3 regions of the Thermacetogenium phaeum DSM 12270 genome follow, and region 3 is predicted to be linked to each of the others. Evidence: riboswitches for the same ligand, from Rfam matches in the RefSeq annotation. Region 3 holds a riboswitch; each other region holds the start of a gene.
What was found. Region 3 has a riboswitch for cobalamin ahead of cobT (nicotinate-nucleotide--dimethylbenzimidazole phosphoribosyltransferase). Riboswitches for the same ligand answer to the same signal wherever they lie in the genome.
Positions count from the first base shown of each region.

Region 1: another riboswitch for cobalamin. It lies ahead of TPH_RS01725 (ATP-binding protein); the one in region 3 lies ahead of cobT (nicotinate-nucleotide--dimethylbenzimidazole phosphoribosyltransferase).
Region 2: another riboswitch for cobalamin. It lies ahead of cbiB (adenosylcobinamide-phosphate synthase CbiB); the one in region 3 lies ahead of cobT (nicotinate-nucleotide--dimethylbenzimidazole phosphoribosyltransferase).

Region 1 covers NC_018870.1:341,756-349,209, reverse strand. Annotated here, with positions in the region: gene TPH_RS01740 (FecCD family ABC transporter permease) at 1-1,005, opposite strand, end outside; gene TPH_RS01735 (ABC transporter substrate-binding protein) at 1,062-2,186, opposite strand; gene TPH_RS01730 (magnesium chelatase subunit D family protein) at 2,290-4,215, opposite strand; gene TPH_RS01725 (ATP-binding protein) at 4,223-5,263, opposite strand; cobalamin riboswitch at 5,592-5,782, opposite strand; gene TPH_RS01715 (Rpn family recombination-promoting nuclease/putative transposase) at 6,449-7,454, opposite strand, start outside.
Region 2 covers NC_018870.1:527,510-534,963, forward strand. Annotated here, with positions in the region: gene TPH_RS02580 (chemotaxis protein CheA) at 1-826, shown strand, start outside; gene TPH_RS02585 (STAS domain-containing protein) at 796-1,053, shown strand; gene TPH_RS02590 (methyl-accepting chemotaxis protein) at 1,198-2,202, shown strand; gene TPH_RS02595 (response regulator) at 2,236-2,607, shown strand; gene TPH_RS14615 (chemotaxis protein CheW) at 3,301-3,474, shown strand; gene TPH_RS02600 (methyl-accepting chemotaxis protein) at 3,519-5,549, shown strand; cobalamin riboswitch at 5,810-6,071, shown strand; gene cbiB (adenosylcobinamide-phosphate synthase CbiB) at 6,176-7,171, shown strand; gene TPH_RS02610 (GHMP family kinase ATP-binding protein) at 7,168-7,454, shown strand, end outside.
Region 3 covers NC_018870.1:1,262,260-1,269,713, reverse strand. Annotated here, with positions in the region: gene TPH_RS06260 (RelA/SpoT family protein) at 1-1,891, opposite strand, end outside; gene TPH_RS06255 (LapA family protein) at 1,956-2,177, opposite strand; gene TPH_RS06250 (cation diffusion facilitator family transporter) at 2,222-3,169, opposite strand; gene cobT (nicotinate-nucleotide--dimethylbenzimidazole phosphoribosyltransferase) at 3,402-4,457, opposite strand; cobalamin riboswitch at 4,691-4,876, opposite strand; gene secF (protein translocase subunit SecF) at 4,941-5,798, opposite strand; gene secD (protein translocase subunit SecD) at 5,816-7,120, opposite strand; gene TPH_RS06230 (HD domain-containing protein) at 7,145-7,454, opposite strand, start outside.

The DNA of each region.
Region 1 (7,454 bases), 920 kb from region 3:
AACGATGACGATCGGGGCGCCGATCAAAGAGGAGATGGCACTGATCGGTAGCTCCACAGGAGCAAAGAGAATCCTCGCCAATAGATCGCACAAGTTGGTGATCACCGCTCCCAGCAAAATCGTTGCCGGGATCAGAGCCCTGTTGTCCGATGTTCCGAGGGTCAGCCGGGCGATGTGGGGGGCGGCCAGTCCGATGAAGGCCACCGGCCCGGCGAAGGCCGTCACCAGAGCTGTGAGGGTGCTGGCGATCAACACAAGAACGACCCTCAGCGACTTGATGTTCACTCCCATACTCCTGGCATAGTCCTCCCCCAGCAACAGGGCATTCAGCGGCTTGCAGAGAAGATAGGAGACAGCCAGCAGCGCTCCGCCCGCCACCGCCAAAACACTCACCTGTTCCCACCCGAAGCCTGAAAAACTCCCCATAGTCCAGAGAACAAAGTTGTGAAGGTTCTCCTTCTCCGCAAGAGCCTCCAGGATGGTGGTTCCCGCCCCGCACACGTAGCCGATCATCAAACCGACGACCAGCAAAGTGACCACCTGCTTGACCCTCCCCGATACAGCCACGATCAGGATGACCACCGCCAGGGCGCCGGCGAAGGCCCCCAGGCTCAGCAGATACGGCGGTATCGTTCCCATCTCCAGGACGACCCCTGTCAGCATCAGGATGGCCACTATCAGGGTGGCGCCGGAAGAGACTCCCAGCACATAGGGATCGACAATCGGATTGCGAAAGAAGATCTGCAGCAGCAGGCCGCTGACAGAGAGCGCCGCTCCCCCGAGGATGGCAGCCAGGGTACGGGGCAAGCGGATATCCCATACCACCTTATCGTAGACAGCGTTCTCTCCCTGGCGGAGCAGAACCCGCACCAGATCGTGCAAGGAGATCCGAACCGACCCCAGCACAATGTTTAAAACCGCAAACAGGATCAGCATCGCCACAAACAGAACAAAAAGCAACGGCATCTTGTTCCTCTTGTCAAGACGGAATGCGATCAACAACACCTCCTCCGAGGACCCCATTAAAATCATGTCCCTAGAGTATAACCTGTTGTTTGACCTTAAGCCGGCGGTAGCTTCAAGAAGTGTTTTAATTGATAACCCGGGAAAAGAGCCGGGTGGAAAATAGCCGCCAGGTCCTCGATCACCTCATCGGTTTTATCCAAAGACTGCCAGTACCAGGGCTGGTAACCCCATACGTTGCCTTTCTTGAGCACCGGCAAATCCGCCATAAGTCTCGACTGGTCGGTGATGTGGGCAATCGTATTGCGGCCAAGGTTCATCATGGTATCATCGATATAGATATCCGCCTCTTTGCCCAGGGCATAATACTCCTCAAAGGTAATCGCCCTGCTGCCTGTTCCTTTATTGCCTTTAAAAAGGTAATCACCTCCGGCCATGGCGATCATCCTGGCCACATAGGAATCTGCGGCAGGAACATAAGCCTTACCCTGGTAAATCAACCCCCATATAACCTTCGGTTTGTCTTTGACCTTGGCCACCTTCGCCGTGATTTCTGCGATCCTTTTCTCGGCACCATCAAAGAAATCAGATGCCTGCTGCTCCTTGTCATAGAAAGCGGCGATAAACTTGATCCACTCGAGCCTTCCCAAGGGATCATTTTCCAGCCATTCATTGTCTACAGCTACCGGAATGTTTAGCTCCTCCAATTTCTGCAGCGCCCGGGCATCATTAGGCCCTCCTGTGGACATGAAAACGAGATCCGGTTTCAAGGCCACGATCTTGTCGTAATCCAAAGGCCCCATCCCGCCTCCAACCAGCTGAATGCTGCCGCTCTCCATCCCCGCCTTGACCTGATCGATATACCACTGATCCTTTTCAGTGGTCACTCCGACGATGCTGCCCAACACGCCCAAAGGCCTCATCAGGGAAGCCTGGGTTGTAGAAGTTATCACAACCCTTTTCACCGGAGTATAAACCACAGGCAGGTTTTTATATTCGGACGGTACTTTTTGGCCCCTGGGAACCAGGAGCATGACTCGCTTATTGCCGTCGGTGACCTTTTTACAGCCGTCAGCAAGGTTCTCAATCTTAAAACCCCTGGCATATTTCAAGGTGACAGCACCAGCTACTGACGCCTTGTCTGCCTTGCTGCAGCCTGCCAGTAAAAACAGAGATAAAAGCACGCTTATGACAACCAAGAGCTTTTGCAACGACCTCGACATAAAATCAAACCTCCTCATTTGTGGTTATGACATAGTAAGGATCTGCCGTTCAAATAAACCTAAAGGATAACCGGCCCTTCCCTAGGGGTCGTAGCTATCCTGTTCATCTGACGAAATTCTTCACCGACCAGACGATCTGGGCAGATTCAAGCTCATCCAACTCCAGATATCCGGCCTTCATGGCTTCGGCAATTTTGCGCGCCAGTCCCATCCTGGGATAACCCTTTTCCGTGTCGATGACCAGGCTTTTTATCCCCTCTGCGGCAATTTTCCGGGCCATACGCAGGGCGTCATCGACAGGATCGCCTCCATTCAGCGCTACATTGGCCCTTCCATCAGTCACGAGGATAATAAAGGGTATCGTCTGGGGATCTCTGAGCATTGCCACCTTGAGCACCTCGTATCCCCTGTACAGTCCGGCCGCAAGCGGTGTCCTCCCTCCTGTGGGCAGGTCTCTCAGTTTTTTCTGTGCCAGGTCAACGCTTCTGGTCACTCCGAGGAGGAGTTCCGCATCGTTCTTTCTAAAAGAGATCATCCCAACCCTATCCCGCTTTTGATAGGCATCGGTTAGCAGCGACAAGACCGCACCCTTCACGGCCCTCATCCTCCGGTTGGCCCCCATTGATCCGCTGGCATCGACCACAAAGAGGATGGTGCTGCCGGTTCGGCGTTCCCTGATCTTTTCTCGAAAATCGGAATTACAAATTGCCAGCGCCACGCCGTCCTTTTCCCTTTGCCTCTGGAACGGTGCCGCCGCCCGGATGGTGGCGTCAAAGGCAATATCCCGCGGCTTTCCCCTGGGGAAACAATATTTTACATACCTCCCCTCCCTACCCTTAGTCGCGGACAGGCTTCTCTTTCCACTTCCTCTGCGCTGCAGCCTGTCTTGCGGCCTGATCTCCCACGGGACAACGGCAAAGATCTCGCCCGGCTCTTCGACATTTTCCTCGCTTCCGAATGCTCCTGCCTGCTGACTGCCGTTTTTACCTCCATCCATTTCACCACTACCTGCCGGAGAATCTCCGCCGTTCTCCGGTTCCTGATTGAGATTCTGGTATTCCTGTGTGACGCTCTCATCCCTGCTCCGATCTCCTTCCGGGAGATCGGCACCCCTCTTCCGCTCATCGGTTTCATCAATCGGAGGCTCCTGTTCCTGCAGACAGATGCAGGTCTGGTTTCTTTCTCTAACCCTGTGGGGCAGCGCATATCGCGCAGCCTCTTTAATATCCTCGATGATAATGCGGTTCCTGCCGCAGATGGCTGCAATGGACTTTGCGGTTTCCACAATGGCAATTTCCGCCCGGTGACCGGCACAATTCCCTTTCTCCGCCATCTCGCCAGCCAGACTCATAGCATGCTCGGTGACCTGCACCCTTTCCAGCCTCTCACGCGCCTGAGCGATGCTTGCCCTGATCTCTTCGCTTTCCTTCTGCCACTTTTTCACATAGCCCGCCGGGTCCCTTTCATACTCAAGCCTCCTTTTGATGACATCCTTCCTTAAGGCCAGATCCTCCAGTCCCTTGACTTCGACATAAAGCCCAAACCTGTCGAGTAACTGCGGCCGCAGCATCCCCTCCTCGGGGTTCATGGTTCCCACCAACACAAATCTTGACGGATGGCTGTAAGATATCCCCTCCCGCTCAACCCGATTGACCCCTGAAGCAGACACTTCCAGGATGCAATTGACTATATTCTCGGGCAACAGGTTAACTTCATCGACATAAAGGATGTTCCCGTCGGCTTTCTGGAAGATCCCCGGTTCGAAGGCCTTCTTCCCTTCCTTGACCGCTCTCTCCAGATCCAGGGTCCCCACCAAGCAGTCTTCGGTCACATTGAGCGGGAGTTCCACCACTTTTATCCCGGGCAACAAAGCTGCCAGCCCCCGGACAAGGGTGGACTTGGCGGTTCCCTTCTCTCCGGAGATCAGCACCCCACCGATCGACGGGTTGACTGCATTCCAGATCAGAGCCTTTTTGACAGCATCCTGCCCTTCCACAGCAGCGAACGGAAAGACCAAGTTGTGTCCCACCTGAGATTCACCCTCTCGCGCTACTGTAAATCATTTCCTCGACCTTGGAGAAGTCGATGATACCCTCCTCAAAGGGTTTCCTCCTCATCCTGTGCGGCAATACCAGTGAGGCGGCTTTGAGCATATCCTCAAAGGTAACACTCTCCCGATTATTGAATGCCGCAATAGTGATTGCCGCCTTGATCATGTAGATATCGGCTCTGTGGCCGTCAACATCCATGGCAATCGATATCTTGGCAGCTATTTCCAGCATCTCATCGCTGCACGACACCTCCGGCAGGCGCAATTTTGCCGCTTCAATCCGGTGGCTGAGCTCCTGCTGCGCCTCTTGGTACGCTGTAGCGAAAGACTCCGGATCCTGTTCGTACTGGAGTCTCCTTTTGATCACCTCGGCCCGGGTAACCGGATCCTTCTCCCCGGTCACATCCACCACCAGACCGAATCTGTCCAAAAGCTGTGGCCGCAAATCACCCTCCTCGGGATTCATCGTCCCCACCAGAACAAATCTTGAGGGGTGGCTGTAGGAGATCCCCTCCCTCTCGATGGCATTGACCCCCATGGCGGCAGCGTCAAGCAGAAGATCCACAACATGATCCTCCAGCAAGTTCACTTCATCGACATAGAGGATATTGCGATTGGCCTGGGCCAGGATCCCCGGTTCAAACCTCTTCTCTCCTGTTTTGATGGCATGTTCGATGTCCAGCGTGCCGACTACCCTATCCTCGGTGGCGCTGATCGGCAGCTCCACAACCCTCATCTTCGATTTCCTTACTGCCAGTCTTCCTTCCTTGCGCTTCCTCTCCCGGCAGGTATCACACATGGCGCTTTCGTCATCGGGATCACACCCAAACATACAATCCGCCACCTGCTTCCTTTCCGGCAGCAACTCGGCCAGAGCGCGCACTGCTGTGGATTTGGCCGTCCCCTTTTCACCCCTGATCAATACACCGCCCAGCAGAGGATTGATCACATTTAGAATAAGGGCTTCCTTCATCCGCTCCTGGCCAACAATGGCGGTAAATGGAAAACACCTTTTTGTGCCGTCCATGGTTACATCTCCTCCAATGCTGCTCCCAATTTATAATCGGGCATCTTTCTGCCAGCCGCTCTCGCTCTTTCGGTTCAGACAAGGCCTCTTTGCCGACTCCTGCCAGTTCAGCCGCACCTTCCAGTGCGGGTTGCCAGATTACCCAGCGTGCCTGGCAGGCCTCCCCGGGTAAGAGCGTTGACTTTTCCTCCATCTACCCGCCGCATAGACTGTCACCCATAAGCCTCCGCCCATGCCGGGCGCACATAAATAAATCCCGGCCTCCATGGGCCGGGATCGCAATTCAACCATAATTAAACAGCCAGCTTGGACCTCTGGATGGGAGGCGCTCAAGTCGAAACTCCAGGCAGGTCTACTGGCTCATAGCTCATCGCTGGCTTCCACCTTCCCAGATATCACTATCCAGTGGTTTTTTGGAGCAGCTCGCTATTCACAGTGGCCCCACCGCTCAGGACTTTCACCTGATTCCCTATTCTCCCCGGCTGCTCACACCGGGGCACCTGGAGCCTTATTTAATTATTTAATTGTGTGATACCACTTCAGAAATAGCGATTTAGTCGTCCAGGCAAGTGCACCTCTAATAGGCTGACAGCCAAAAAGAACACTAAATATCGGCTTTCCATGAACTCAAATGGACTTTTTGCAGCAGTACTTATTTGTTATTTATCATTTGTATTATATACATCTCCGGTTTTGTTATCAAGAGGTACAGGTTACTACGGGTAATTCATAGGCAGCATCAACTACAAGATGAAGCTTATAGCCAAACCACGAAACTACTTTCTCCCACAGTGTGAACATACAGCATATCTTCCGCCATACGAGCTACAGATCCTCCAGGTCTCTAAATAGCGCTGTCTTTGCCTTTTGGATCTCTTCGTCGGCAATGTCGCCGCTCCGCACGCTGCCAAACAGAGAGGGTTTGGCTTTCTTTTGGCCGGTCCTCGCAGCTATGTTATGAAGGATGTCCCGCTTGCCTCTTTTAAACGTTCCACGTTCGGCGTTCTGCGTTCGAGGTTGAGGGTTCGATGTGCCGCTTTTCTTTTCTCGGGGAGCTGTAAGTTGGTTCACCTGCCAGGCTTCGATGTCAAATCGATTAAGGCGTAGGCTTCGGGGAAGAAGAGCTGTTATTTCCGCTGACCGGGAACCTGCCTGCCCTAGGGAATATAATTCTTCAAGATACACTTACTGAATGAACCTGCTCAGCTCCTCCCAGATGATGCTCCGGGCTTCTTCCAAGGAGCCGACGACAAACAGCCGGTCCAGCACCCGGTCCAGCGCATCCATGTCGGTCAGTTGCGGCACCTTTTCCTGTATGGCCGCAGAATCCGCTCCAAACCTGCAAGCCAGGTACCTGCATATGACCTCCTGCTTGGCTTTAATTTTACCTTCCACAAGGCCTTCCGCAAGGCCTTCCGCACGGCCTTCGGCACGACCTTCGGCACGTCCTTCCGCAAGGCCTTCCGCACGGCCCTTTTCATGCCAGCTGGTGGTTATTTGCATAATGGCATCAACCTCCTTTTTGTCCATTTTACCCAATTCCCGGTAAAGTTGTTCTTCTTCCTCGCGGTCCAGCTTCAGGTAGGTCTCGAAAAAGGCGGCCAGCAACTCCATCCGCGCCGGGTCCAGCTTCATCCGGGCCAGCATGCGCAGGAATTCCAGCTTTACTCGAACCCTTTCTCCCGGCCTGAAGCCCATTTTGCTTAACAGCGCCGCTGCTACCGGATTATCACTATGAATGTACTCCCGCCAGTCAAGTTTCTTTAACTCCAGCTTGTAAAACCGGAAATTTAGAACATCCAGGAAGGGAAAGACAATCTCGAAGCTGTCCGGTTCATCCCGTACCCGGTCGTAGCCAAATACGGCCACCGGCAATATCTTCCGCCGGTGCTTCTCGTATAACCGGCTGAAGTAAACGAACATCCGCTCGTTAAAGTTCTTTTGGACGTACGATTGCGGTTCAATGTGTACCAGAATCAAACCGGGCTGGCCCTTAAGCCTTGTTTCCACCAGAATGTCCACTTCATGTCTTTCACCGGCTGCAACGTCGGTGAAGATTTCTTGCTGGAGAAATCTGATCTGGGTCAGGTCAATGGAACGAGCAGCTTCCGGAAAGAACAACTCCATGAACTCGGCGAAAAAGCTCTCCAAAAGTTCTTTGAACAAACGATCATGGTCAATTTGATTTTCT
Region 2 (7,454 bases), 730 kb from region 3:
TTTGGATCACGGTATTGAGCCCTCGGAGGAGAGGGTCCGTCTTGGGAAGGAAGCGGAAGGGAGGCTTGTGCTGCGGGCTGGTCGTGAAGGGCACTTTGTGTTCATTGAAGTGTCAGATGACGGGAGGGGAATCGATCCTGGGCGCATCAGAGATGCTGCTGTAGAAAAGGGATTGCTCAGCGAGCAGGCAGCAAGTCAGCTTTCCGATGACGAGGTCGTCCAGCTTATCTTTCACCCTGGTTTCTCGACTGCGAAAAAAGCAAATGAGCTTTCTGGCCGCGGAGTCGGGATGGATGTTGTCAAAGACGTGGCCGAGCAGTTAGGGGGCAGTGTGCAGCTCAGCAACTCTCCTGGTTCTGGGTTGACAGTGCGTTTGACTTTTCCTCTCACTTTGGCGACGACCAAGGTTTTAGTTGTTCGGGCTGGTGGTGGAATTTATGGGCTTCCCCTTGAAGGTGTTGAAGAAGTTCTCCGGGTTCAGACCGATCAGTTCCAGCTTCTTGGTGGAAAAGAAGCGGTTTACCTTCGGGGCAGAACGGTTCCTGTGGTTCGGCTGAGGGAGTTGTTAGGGCTGACGGGAGATTCTTCTGGGGAATTTAGCTATGTTGTAGTCTTGAAAGTTGGGGTAGGTCTTGTGGTCGATGATTTTGAAAACGAGCTTGACGTACTTTTGAAGCCGCTTCCGGGGGAGCTTGGAGGTGTGAATCTTTATGCGGGGGGTTCACTCCTTCCCGACGGTAGCATTCTGCTTGTGCTCAACCCTGAAGAATTGCTGGCAGGGGGGGGAACTAGTTCATGCCTGTTGTTAGAAGCGGAGACACTTTAGTTTTCACTGGCAGCCTCACTGTGGAGGATGCTGGGGAAGTAAAACAAAAGTTGCAGGAGTTGAAGGGGGCAACGGAGCCGCGCCTCGATCTGAGCGGGCTCGAGCGCTTCGACTTCAGCATCGCCCAGCTTCTTTTGGCTTTTGTTCGGGAGGTCAAGCTGATTGGTTTTATTCCTCCTTCTGATACCAGGTTGAGCAACATCTTGAGGTTTCTCGGAGTGTGTTAGGTGTTGGATTATCTGGCGGGCTTCATTTCAGGATTGGTCCTCGGAACTGCAGCAGTTTCGCTTGTTTTCCGGAAAAAGAAACCTTTGCAAGAACCCCCTCCACCAACCCCGATTCCGCAGATTGAGGAATCAGCGAAGGAACAGATGGACACGAGAATGCTGGAAGAATTCTTCTTGACGGTAAGAAATGTGGCTGACATTGTGGAAAAAGTGCTGGAAGAAACGCGGGTAGAGATAAGAAAAAGTACTGAGAAGTGGATAGAAGCAGTTGAACAAATGGTAGGAAGCTCTCGTGAAGGAATTGCTCAACTGAAGACAACCATTGCAGCAATTGTTTCTCGTGAGGAGGAAAAAACCGAGGATCTTTTAGAAAGAAGCCGAGATTCTGCTTCTCAGATCGTAGATACCAGCAGGGCTGCTGTCAGAAGGTTTACAGAGTGCAGTGAACAGTTTCTGGGGATAATCCAGGAGCTTCAGGAGAGCCGTTTCCGGGACTTCAAGCTGCAGATTGAGGGTGTTCTTCGACAGTCGAATATCCTCGCTTTGAACGCCGGTATTGAGGCTGCGCGGTTGGGAGCAGCAGGACGCGGCTTGGGGGTCATTGCTGGGGAGATTCAAAAATTAAACAAAATGGTTGATGAATCCCTTGATGCCATTGGGGATTTGGTGGATTCGTTGGAGTCGCAGCTGCTGGAGTTTTCCAAGACCCTTGAGGTGGTTGCTCAGGATTCGGTTAAGGCGATCGAGTATGGTGAGAGGGTGCTGGAGGCCAGTCTTGCTGAGCTCGACCGCAAGGTTGACAGCATTGCTTCTGCTCTTTCTGGGGTTGGTGGGAGGCTGGACGAGGTTGCTGGAAACCTGGGAGCAGTTGTTGAAGTGTTCCAGTATCAGGACATAGTTTCTCAGAAGCTGGGGAACATGCAGGGGGTTGTTAGGGAGTTGAGCGAGGTGCTCGATAAAGCGGTAACTTCGCTTTCCAGAAGCGAATTTGCAAACGTGCGGGAAGAACTCCTTAGTCGGATTCAGAAGCTCTACACGACCCAGAGTGAGCGGAGGCACCACGAGGATGCGACAGGTCAAAAGTGTGTTGACGAAAAGCGGGTAGGTCAGGTTATTTCCGAACTTGGAGAGAATGTCGAGCTTTTTTGAGTAGGGGTTGAAGCAAGAGAGGGAGGTGGCTTCGTGAGCAGGCGAGTGCTGGCAGTTGACGATTCAGCCACAGTGAGGTCAAGCCTCAAGCTCGTCTTGCAGGAAGCGGGTTGCGATTTGGTTTTAGCTGCGGATGGTGAAGAAGCTCTGAACAAGATAAAAAGGTCAAAAGAGAAGTTTCACCTGATCATTACCGACCTGAACATGCCGAAGATGAACGGGATCGAGCTGATCAAAGCGGTGCGTTCACTGCCGGATTACCGTTTCGTTCCGATCCTGATGTTGACGACCGAGTCCCAAGCTGACAAGAAACTGGAGGGGAAGAAGGCAGGAGCTACCGGCTGGATCGTCAAGCCGTTTACTCCCGAGCAACTCATCGGGGTGATTCAAAAGGTTCTAAGATAGCAAGGAATCCAAACATATGTTGGGCTCTTAAATTTTTAAAAGAACTGTCTTGACAATAGGGCCACCTCTGCGGCTCCGACAGAGGAACGAAAAAAGGTTTTATCCTTTAAGCTCTAAAGATAAAGAGCAAGTTAAACTTTCTCCTGCCCAAAGGATTTCTGATTTGTTGAATTACCAACGGCAGGAATAATGCCAAACTTTGTCCAATTATAATATTATTTGGCGTTAAACTCCACCAGGAAAGCCCGTCCGCTCAAGGATGAGAATTTTAAATAATGCATATTACCGAGAGCCTAGAGGGGGTAATCATAATGCTATATAATACCAGATATCACAGAATAACCCATGGGGGGGGGGGGGCATTATTTGACAACCAAACCAATTTTCAGAAAAAATGTATAATCATCTCCATCCGTGTGTTTTTACCTCCATGAGTTTCAGGCCTTCCTCGTAATTTCCTGATTTCCCCTGGAAACCGAAGAGGTTTTTTCATTTGAGGTTATTTCTTGACCGTTGAATTTAAAAAATTAAAAGAAAGCCGGCGGGTGACCCTGCAGAGGGTTTCACAGCCACGGCATTGCCTCGCCTGATAGGCTTTATCTCTGCTTTCGCCGCAGTTGGCCCGTGCTCCGGCGAACATGGGGTATGCGGCTTGCTGTAGCATGAAATAAGGGATGGTCCGATGGTAAAAAACTGGTAGTTTTCGATCTGGCGGGCGAACTTTACGGCGTGGACATATTCGACGTCCGGGAAATAGTCGGGGATACGCCAGTTACCAGAATACCAGGGCACATTAACCCATGTGTGGGAAGGAGTAATGCTCACCTCAACGGACATCTTCCGAGAAAATGCTTTCTAAGATTCTAAGAAAGGGGGAAAAATCGCTCCGCCGAGCAGGAGCGACCGGTGGTATGAAGGAAAAACTTATGGGAAGCTTGCAAGTGAGGATGACTGTTTTGTTCGGGCTGGTTGTTCTAATCGGGTGCCTTGTCCTGTCGTTGATGAGTGAGAGGCGCACAGAGCAAGCTCTGGAAATAGAGGCTAAGGACGCCATGCTCAAAGTGGCTAAGCAGGCCGCTGAGACCCAGGACAGCAGGATCCAGGCGCGGCTTTGCCTGGTGAAAAGCGTTGCCGCCCAAGATGTTATCCGCGGCAGGTGGGGTGAACGCGAAGCAAAACTGGATGAAAAAATGGCAGCCCTTCGCAGCGAAATGCAAACTGCAGCTGAACTCGGCTTCAAACAGTTCGGCATTGCCGACAGGGATGGGAACACATTCTTTTCCGACGGCGGCAAGGCCAACATCGCCGATCGGGAATACTTTAAGATTGCCCTTAGTGGAGAGACTGCCGTCTCCAGCACGATCGTCAGCAGAGATGATGATTCCGTAGTATTCGCCTATGCAGCACCGATACGCCACTATGCCACCAACGAGATAACCGGTGTACTGGTCGGTCTGGTGGACGCCACCATGTTCAGCAACTTGGTGGCCGACGTTACTTACGCCCGTACCGGTTATGCCTTTGCTGTTGACGGCAACGGCAAGACCATTGCCCATAAGGACATTGAGAGGGTATTGTCCCAGGAAAACCTGATTGAGCAGGCGGGGTCCGACAATTCTCTCCTGGCAGAGGCAGTCTCAAGGATGGCGAGGGGGGAGGAAGGGGTCAGCACATATACATTCCAGGGTCAGGAAAGGATCATGGCCTATGCACCGGTTAAAAGTACCGGCTGGTCACTGGCGGTCACCGCCCCTGCAGCCGAGGTGCTGGAAGAAGTGTCCAGCCTTAAGCATTCACTGCTGACTTTATCTGTGGTAATAATAATCATTGCTCTCTTGCTGACTTACGTAATGGCAAGAACCATTGCCACTCCTCTGATCGTGGTAGAGAAACATCTGGGGCACATAGCGGGTGGTGACTTCACGCAGCTTGTGCCGGAGAAGTTTCTCAATATGAAGGACGAGATAGGGAAGCTGGCCCGGGCGGTGGATGGGATACAGGCCGGCATCAGGCCGCTTTTATCGGACCTCAAAGATAGCGCCAAAATCCTGTCCGGCAATTCAGAAAATCTAAGCGCTGCCTCAGAAGAGATCGCCTCCTCCTCCAGTGAAGCGGCCAAAGCCATTGAGCAGGTGGCTGCAGGTGCCTCAGAACAGGCGGAGCATCTGCAGGAGATCCTCAAGCTTACAGAAAACATAGCCCATCATCTGGAGAACGTAGAAAACGAACTCGGCAACGTCAAGGACGGCAGCGAAGAGGCCTCCAGGCTGGCCGGAGTGGGCAAGAAAGAGTTGGACGTTCTTATCGCCTCCATCAACGGCGTGCATGAAGCCTTCAAAGGTGTCGTCGAGAAGCTGACCGTCTTAAGCAACTCCGTCAATCAGGTCGGTGAAATACTGGAAGTGATCAACAGTATAGCCGACCAGACGAATCTCCTGGCCTTGAACGCCGCCATTGAAGCGGCGCGTGCCGGGGAAGCCGGCCGCGGTTTCGCCGTTGTGGCGGAGGAGGTCCGTAAGCTGGCCGAAGAATCCCGCGCTTCTTCAGAAAAGATCAAGGGCCTGCTGGGCACCATTGCGGCTGAGACAAATGAAGTGGTGAACACGTCGGAGAGCGTCGACAAACAGGTTGTCGAGCAATTGGAGAGTGTGAACAACACGGTCAGGTCCTTTGATGATATCCTGGCTTCGGTTGCGGCAATAATGCCGAAGATCGAAGAAACTTACCGCCATATGGACTTGACCCTCAGGGCCAAGGACACGATACTGGATCGAGTTCAGAGCATCAGTGCGGTATCAGAGGAGACATCGGCTTCGGCCCAGCAGATATCGGCCTCGGCTGAAGAACTGTCGGCTTCCACCGAAGAGATAGCGGCTAACGCCCAGGAAGTATTAAAAGTGGCCAAAAACCTGGAAGAGCAGGTGGAGCGCTTTAAGATATGAGAATAGAATCGCAATTTTTTCGGGTGAATGGCCGTTAAATCACCGAAGTGCCCATGATTCTGGGGTCGGTCAGCAGTCTCCCTCCTGGATTTGGTGAGGGTGAATTTTGCCTCGTTGCCCTTTTTTGACTGCTGTGATAATATTATCAATCCTGTTGTTGCGGTGGTAAGAGAAGCGGGATGGAAGCGGCTACAAAAAAATTTTTTCTAGCCTGGCAGGAGAATTGTTTGGGCACGGCAAAATAAATAAATAAAAAGGAATAAATCCATATCCGGACAGGTGGCCTTTAGCAATAAAGGCTGAAAAGGGAAACCGGTGCGAATCCGGTGCGATCGCGTCACTGTGAGGGGAAGCCCCCCTGCAAGGTGCCACTGTCCGACACTTGATATCCCGCGGAGGGCCGGAGCCGGCTCAAGAAGGCATCCGCTCCCGACTGCAGAAGGGGATATTGGGTGCTGGATGGGAAGGCGCAGGGTGGGAATGCACCCGAGCCAGGAAACCTGCCTGTACCGGGGACACCGATGTCCTACGCTAGATAGGGAGGTTGTCCGCTTGCTCACCCGTTTTTGGTGGCTGCAGCCCCGGTCTTGTGTAGGCCGGGGTTTTCAATTTGGGGTTGTGGTGGCATGTTCGGAATAACGGCTGGAGGAACGCTTCTGCTGGCAGTTGGGCTGGATCTCTTGATCGGTGACCCGGAGAGCCGGTTCCACCCGGTGGCCCTGCTGGGAAAAGCGATCGCCGGATTGGAGGGTCTTCTGTATAGGGATGCCGCTTCTAGCGCTAGCCGGCGCCTGGCGGGTGCCGTTCTCGTTCTGGTCAGCGCTGCGCCTGTTTGCATCATCAGCTCACTTTTGCTGGCCCTTCTGGAGAGAGAGAGCCCGCTTCTGGCGGCGGCAGCAGGAGGGTTTTTCCTCTGGAGCACCATTGGAGCGAACAGCCTGAAGCGGGAGGCCCGCCGGGTTCTGGAATTTCTTCAGGATGGCGATCTCCAAGCGGCGCGGGAGCGGCTGGGGCTGATCGTGGGCAGGGATACGGAGCACCTGGATGAGGGGGAGATCACCAGGGCTACAGTGGAAACCGTGGCGGAGAACATTTCCGACGGGGTTATCGCTCCCCTCTTCTACTTCGCCGTCGGTGGGGTTCCCCTGGCCTTGACCTACCGGGTGATCAATACTCTGGATTCCATGGTGGGCTACCGAAACGAGAGGTACCGGGAATTCGGCTGGTTTGCCGCCAGGCTGGACGATGTTGCCAATTTCCTCCCCGCCCGCCTTACCGTACTTCTTCTGGTGGCCGGTGCTTTTCTCCTCGGTTACGACTGGCGCCGCGCCCTGTCCGTCACCTGGAGGGACGGGAGGAAACACGCAAGCCCCAACAGTGGCTATCCGGAAGCGGCGGTGGCAGGCGCCCTGGGCATCCGGCTGGGAGGCCTCAATTACTATCAGGGTATCCCCTCGCTAAGAGCGCATCTGGGGGATCCCCTGCAGCCTCTGGAGAGGTCTCAGATCGCTGCAGCCGTAAGGCTGGTCGACGCTGTGCTGTTCCTGTTTCTGTTCCTCTATTATGCCCTCTTCCTGCTTGCCGGCGGAAGCAACATCTTTCCCGGAGGGGGTTGGCGATGATCTTGCAGGGAACTGCCCTGATGCCGGGTTCCTGCGGGGAGCTGGTGCAGGGTACGCTACAAGGGGTTAATTTCCTGGTGACCTGTCCGGTCAACTGGTTCAGCAGGGTTACCGTTCATGTCGGCCCCTCGCTCAGGGATGCTTATCCGGCAGGGCGCTCGAAAACGGCACGGGCGGTGCGGAAGCTGCTCGACTGGTGTGGCTGCGAGGATTTCGGGGCGGTGATTGAGGTTGCCTCCACTATCCCTGTGGGCAAAGGGATGGCCAGCAGCACCGCCGACCT
Region 3 (7,454 bases):
CCCCTTGAAAGTGGTAAGCTATATTCGGGCAATCCACCCTGTGGACGGATACCCCTCTTCCCCTGGTAATATACCCGATAATCTGGTCACCGGGCAAGGGATTGCAGCAGTGGGAAAGATGTACAGCAAGATTTTTTACCCCCCGGACGCGCACCCCTGTTGATACCGGTGCCCGCTTTTCCGGGACCTTGACCAAAAAGCCGGGTTCTTTTTCTGCGGCGGGGAGCTCAGGAGGCTCTTCTTTTTTCCGGAGCTCATCCCGTACCTTGGCGATTACGCTCAATGGTGAAATCGTCCCATCGCCGATCCCGGCATAGAGATCGTTTTCGGTCTGAAAGCCAAGCCGCTGACAGATGGCATCTTTACCTTCCAGTTTATAAAAGCTGGACGAGTCGTACCCCTGTCTGCGCAGCTCCTTCTCCAGCAGTTCTCTGCCCCGCAGGATGTTATCCTCTTTTTTCTCCTTTTTGTACCACTGCCTGATGCGGTTCTTAGCCTGGGACGTCTTAACGATTGAAAGCCAGTCCCGACTCGGGCCGCCGCTCTGCTTGGACGTCAGGATTTCTACGATGTCCCCATTTTTTAACCGATAATCAAGCGGTACAATCCTGCCGTTGACCTTCGCTCCGATGCAGCGATGACCTACTTCCGTATGGATGCGGTAGGCAAAATCAATGGGAACTGAACCGGACGGCAACTCGACAACATCCCCTTTGGGGGTAAAAACAAACACGACATCGGAAAAAAGGTCAATTTTCAAGGACTCCATAAATTCCCTGGCGTCCCTTAGTTCATGCTGCCATTCCAGAATCTGCCGGAGCCAGGAAAGCTTTTTTTCGAATTCGGGGTCGTTCAGCCGACCCCCCTCCTTATATCGCCAATGGGCGGCGATTCCGTACTCGGCGGTGCGGTGCATTTCGAATGTCCTGATCTGCAATTCAAAGGGCTCACCGAGGGGTCCCACCAAAGTGGTATGCAGCGACTGGTACATGTTCTGCTTGGGCATGGCGATGTAATCCTTAAATCGCCCCGGAATAGGCTTCCACATGGTATGCACTATACCCAGGGTTGCGTAACACTCCTTAACCGTCTCGACGATCACCCTGACGGCCACCAGATCGTAGATCTCTGAGAGGTCCTTCCCCTGATCGACCATTTTCCTGTAGATGCTGTAAAAATTCTTGGGACGGCCGGAGATTTCCGCCTTAATACCCGCTTCCGTCAGCTTTTCGCGGAGCTTTGTGATCACCAAATTGATATAATCCTCTCGCTCTTTGCGCTTTTTAGCGATCCTATCTGCCAGCTCATAGTATTTATCCGGCTCCAGGTAGCGAAAAGCCAGATCCTCCATCTCCCACTTAATCTTGTAAATGCCCAGGCGGTGAGCAACAGGAGCGAAGATCTCCAGTGTTTCCCGCGCTATTTCCCGCTGCTTGGGAACCTCATGGGCTCCCAGGGTGCGCAAATTATGCAGGCGGTCAGCCAGTTTTATCAGTATCACCCGGATGTCACGCGCCATTGCCAGGAACATCTTGCGCAAATTCTCCGCATGCCGGTCTTCCTTCGACTTGTATTCGATCTTTCCCAGTTTGGTCACTCCGGCTACAAGGAAGCGCACCTCTGGTCCAAAATCTGTCTCAATATCCTGCAAAGATGTATTGGTATCCTCCACAACATCGTGCAGCAAACCGGCTACAATAGAGGTTATATCCAGCTGCAGATCTGCCAGAATGCAAGCAACTTGCAACGGATGCTCGATAAAAGCCTCGCCGGAATTGCGAAACTGCCCTCGATGGGCTTCTTTGGCAAAGAGATAGGCGCGCTCCACCAGTTCTCTATCAAAATTCGGGTAGTATTGTTCAATTTTAGCTAATAAGCGCGCCAAACTCATCTGTTAACCCCCTGTCTACTAGATAATATCGTATGTTAGACAAGATGAACCAGTCAAGTGGCGGCTATTTGGGGCGCAAAGGGGGCCTACTCTTCTTGTTTCCGTAACACCCGATGAAAATTCCCATCACAAGCCCGATCAGAACCGTTCCAAAAATCACCAACACCAGAGGCATTTCCGGTATTGTCCAAAAAAAGAATCTGATGGCCACAGGTCCCGCATTCTGCACGGCAAAAACCGCAATGAGAATAGCGAAGGCAAAAATACCCAAAAAAAAGCCAGGCATGATCTCCGTCCTCCAAACCCGAATAATTTCACCTTCATCTGAGATTATTCTCCCTCTGAAGCCGAATTCCTCCCATCTTTTTCCCCCTTCAGTGACAGCATGCACTCTGTTTGTGTGCAATCGGAACAGTCATAGCCGATCCGGCAGGGCTCTACGTGAATCAGCACATGGGAGCCGGGATAAGCCTCCCGAATCTTCTCTTCAATGGCATCACAAATCATATGACTCTCCGAAACATTAAAATGCTGCGGCATCACCAAATGCAAATCAATAAAGCGCTCCGACCCCGCCTTGCGCGTTCTCAGCTCATGATAGCCGACAAAATTTGCCCCGTAAGCGGCTATTATCTCCATGATCCTTTTCTCTTCTTGCGACGGCAGGCTGGTATCCAGCAACGGTAAAAAGGCTTTTCTCGTCAGATCATAAGCCGCCTTAATAATCAACAAGCCGACACCAATGGCAATCAGGGGATCGAACAGTTGAAGACCTGTGACCCATAGCAGCAGCAATCCCCCGGCCACACCCACCGACGTATAAACATCTGTTCTCAAGTGCCAGGCATCGGCCTCCAGAGCAACAGAGTCGGACTCCTGAGCAGTTTTCATCAGGAGTGAAGATATAACCCAATTGATAACAGCAGAAAAACCCATAACAATTAGGCCCCAAAAAGGCGCTGCCACTCTGGCCCCTGTGATCAGCTTGATAACCGCTTCCCTGATAATCCATGCAGCCGCCATAAAGATCAAAATGGCTTCAATTACACCGGAAACGTTCTCAATTTTCCCGTGTCCGTACCGGTGCTCGGCATCAGGCGGTTTGCTGCTTTTGCTAACTGCGAAAAAAGCGATTACTGCTGCTATTAAATCCAGTCCGGAATGGATCGCCTCGGAAAGAACACTGACAGAGTTTATAGCCACCCCTACAGCCAACTTGAAGACTACAAGGACGGTGTTCGAAAGAACCGAAAGCCTGGCTACCTCTACTTTTTTCAATTGTCAGTACCTCCCGGTCGTTTATATATGCGTTTATATAATAATAAAAAGGAACTTCACCAGGGTTTTTAACTTGATGAAGTCCCACGGGATATCTGTGCGAACCCGCTGTCCGTAAAGACCCGGCACAGGCAACGGCCCAGCCTGACATTGTCATAAAGATATTATCATAACGGGCAACAGCAGGCAATTAAATGATAATTGATATCAAAGATAACTCTCTATATCCAGCTCAATGCAAACCCTCGTCGCTAACCCCCGCTTCTTCGAATGTGGCCATTTCTCTGACGATCTTCAAGGCGGCGTCAATTATAGTAAAGGCGAGGGCGGCTCCCGTTCCTTCTCCGAGCCTCATTCTCATATGAAGCATGGGCTCGACTCCAAGCCAGGTAAGCATGATTCTGTGCCCTGGTTCCTCGGATAGGTGAGAGGCGATCATATAATCCACCGCCCGGGGCGCCAATGAACGGGCGATCATGGCAGCAGCACCGGAGATGAAACCGTCGATCACGACCGGAACCCGGGAAGCGGCAGCCCCGAGGATCACCCCGGCCAGGCCGCCGATCTCAAAGCCGCCCACCTTCGCCAGCACATCCAAGCCGTCCCGGGGATCCGGAGTGTTCACTGCAAGCGCCTTCTCTATCAACTGGGCCTTGCGCTGCACACCTTCGGGATTCAGACCCGTTCCCTTCCCCGTCAGAAGAGGCACGGGGAAACCTGTAAATGCCGCCAGGATGGCGGTGCTCGGCGTCGTATTGCCGATACCCATATCCCCCGTGGCCAGCAGCTGGGTGCCCCCCCTGATCTCCTCTGTGGCAATTTCGATCCCCGCCTCTACAGCGGCACGCGCCTGCTCTCTGGTCATAGCAGGCCCCTCAGCGATATTATTTGTACCGGGCCCAATGCGTCGTACGACCAGGCGCGGGTCGTCGACAACTTTGGCCATTCCCATATCGACACAAACCACCCGGGCACCGGCATGCCTTGTTAACACATTAATGGCAGCCCCTCCGTTAAGGAAGCCCCTCACCATTTGCGGTGTTACCTCCTGGGAAGCAGCGCTGACTCCCTCTCTGGCTATCCCGTGATCCCCCGCCATGGTTATCACCGCCTTTTTCTCCAACCAGGGCATTGTTTCCCCGGTGATGCCGGCTATTTTAATCGCCACATCTTCCAGCATTCCCAGGCTGCCCATAGGCTTAATCAAGGCATCCTGGCGCCGACGCGCCCTTGCCTGAGCCTCCTTATCAAGCTCCCCAATTTTTGCAATTGTTTCTTCAAACAACAATTCGATCAGACCCCCTACATTTTTATATTCATTACCGTGCTTCCGGTAGCACGGATTAGCGGCCGGTGATAATGTATCTCTTACCCCTCCGTTACCGGTGACGACCTTGCCTGCGAGTTGTCTTCACAGAGGCTGGTCGGCATGGTATTTCAACCCACAGGCCGGCAAACATGCCGGGCGCACACCAAAAAGTCCCCAGCCACTAATGGCTGGGGACTTTACCATCATCCCTCAGAGAGCCCTGTCGGCAGGCAGGTCTCCTGGCTCCAGGTCATCCATCAACCGCGCCTTCCCGCCCCGGTGTTCCGTGGCAGTGGCCTCCCGCGGCCTGTCCCTGGTTACAGTGGCGGGTCCGCTCAGGACTTACACCTGATTCCCTATTCTCCCGTAACACGGGCACCTGCCAACGTAAAAACTGATTTAATTGTCACCGTTCGTGTCAATTATACCGATGTTTAACAGATAATTCAAGAACAAAAAAAATCAAACACCTTCTCCCCTTAAGCGCCGGTAGTCATACCAGAGCGGGCTGGCTACAAAGATCGATGAATAACACCCGGCCGTCACCCCGATCAGCAGGACAATCATAAAGGTTCTGATGGTCACTCCCCCGAAGAAAATCAGAGCCACCAGACAGAAAAGCACAGCCAGGACGGTGTTGATCGATCGGGCCAAGGTCTGAATGATGCTTTTATGAAAAATCTCATCCAGAAGCTCCCCTTTCTTGCGTTTCTTCAGGTTCTCGCGGATACGGTCAAAAACGACTATGGTATCGTTAATCGAATACCCAACAATCGTCAACAGAGCAGCGATAAACGACCCGTCAACCTCTAATCCCAGAATACTTGTTAATCCCACCGTCACCAGGATATCATGAAAAAGAGCAGAAACAGCTGCCAGCCCCGACAGGAACTCAAAGCGGATGGTAATGTAAACGATCATCAGAGCGAAAGCTATGGCGAGAGCTAAAAGGGCTTTGTTGCGCAATTCCTTTCCGATGGTCGGCCCCACATTCTCGTTGCGCAGCAGCTCGTAACTGCCGAACTTTTCTCGAAGAGCCTGCAAGAGAGAACCGCTCTCCTTCTGAGAGAGGTCCCGGGCTCGGATAATGATGATATTCCCGGCGGCAGTCTGCACATTCGCCTTCTCAACGCCAACGTCCTCTAAAACCGGAAGGACATCCCCTGACTCCACCGCCTTTTTAAATTTGAGTTCGATATAACTGCCTCCTCGAAAATCAATCCCCAGGTTGAGGCCTTTTACGGCTAAGGAGATCAAACCGGGTACGATAACCAACAGCGATATCAGATACCAGTACTTCCTCAACTTGATCAGATTCACTTCAAAGCCCTCCTCCTTTAAACCCCATAGGCCTTCGGATTAACTACCAACCGCGACCGCGCCACCAGATGCAGTACGAATCGGGTAAAGGTGATCGCAGTAAACATGCTCACCAGGATACCGATGCTCAAAGTTATCGCAAATCCTCTGATGGGACCGCTCCCCAGGTAATAAAGGACTCCTGCAGCAATCAATGTCGTCACATTGGCATCCAAAATCGCCCGGAAGGCATTATAGAAGCCCGCATCGATGGCAGAACGCAGGGTTTTTCCGGCCCGCAACTCCTCCTTTAACCTTTCGTAAATAATAATGTTGGAGTCAACCGCCATTCCGATGGAGAGAATGAAACCGGCAATGCCCGGCAAGGTTAAAGTCGCTTTGAACAGGAGAAAAACAGAGATGACGATCAATCCATAAACGATCAGGGAAAGGTTGGCAATTACGCCCGGCCAGCGGTAGTACAAAATCATAAAGATGAATATCAAAGCAACGCCGATGATTCCGGCCTTCAGGCTCCGCTCCAGGGATTCCTTCCCCAGGGTCGGGCCGACGCTCCTCTTTTCCAAAAGCTTCACATTAACGGGAAGGGCTCCGGAGCGCAGCAAAATGGCTTCCTTCTGAGCCTCCTCCAGTGTCTCGTACCCGCCGCTGATGACGGCATTACCATCAGGAATGGGATCCCTCACCACCGGGGCGGTCAAAAGCCTTTCATCCAGGTAGATGGCAATCCTCCTGCCCACATTGGCGGTCGTCACCTCACTAAAAATCCTGGCACCTTCCTTATCGAATTTCAAAACAACTTCCGGTTCGTTATTATTAGGGTTTAACTGAGCACGGGCATCGCTCAGGTATCTTCCGGTCAGGACTGTCTTTCCATCCTCTGTCTTGAATTCCAGCTTGGCCATTCGGCCGAGCATCTCCACAGCTTCTTCCGGATCTTTGACGCCGGGCAACTCGACAATCACCCTGTCGCTGCCCTGCTTCTGGATCAGGGGTTCTGTCAGCCCGTAAGCATTGACCCTATTGTTAAAAATGGCGATCAGCCTATCAATCGAGTCAGCGGTAACCGGCGCCTCTTTGGTCGGGACTGCCTGATAAACGACATGCACACCACCGCGCAGGTCAAGCCCCAGGTGTTTCTGCAGTTGCCCGGCAAGGGGCTTGATTGAAAAGACAGCGACGCACAAAATCGCTCCTACAAGCAGAAAAAAAAGCGTTGACACCCCCCAGTTGATTCCGGCATTCTTCTCCTTTTTTCCTGTTACGGAAACTGCCTGCTGCTTCTCTGCGATCTTTTTCTTTTGTCTTTCCTTTTTAGACATCAATCTAACTCCTTCCCAGGGAATTTAAACCAGCTTATTCCCGTTTATCTCCATGCCAAAGCTGCATCGCAGAAAACCGGCTGCTCTTCTGCACATCAGCATTCGGGTCAAAAAAATTTCAAAATAATCCATCACCGGACTAATGGCCGGATCGATCTCCAGTTCCAGGATGATGCTGCGCTTTCCGGCATCGACCCTCAGAAAGGAACGCTCCACCGCATAATTAACCCGGTCGTGGATATCGAACTTCGACTGCTCCTTATTCCTTACCCGGCTGCGGTGCACATCCGCCTTATCGGCAAGAATCAAGGCTGCAGCCACGTTGTTGACAGGT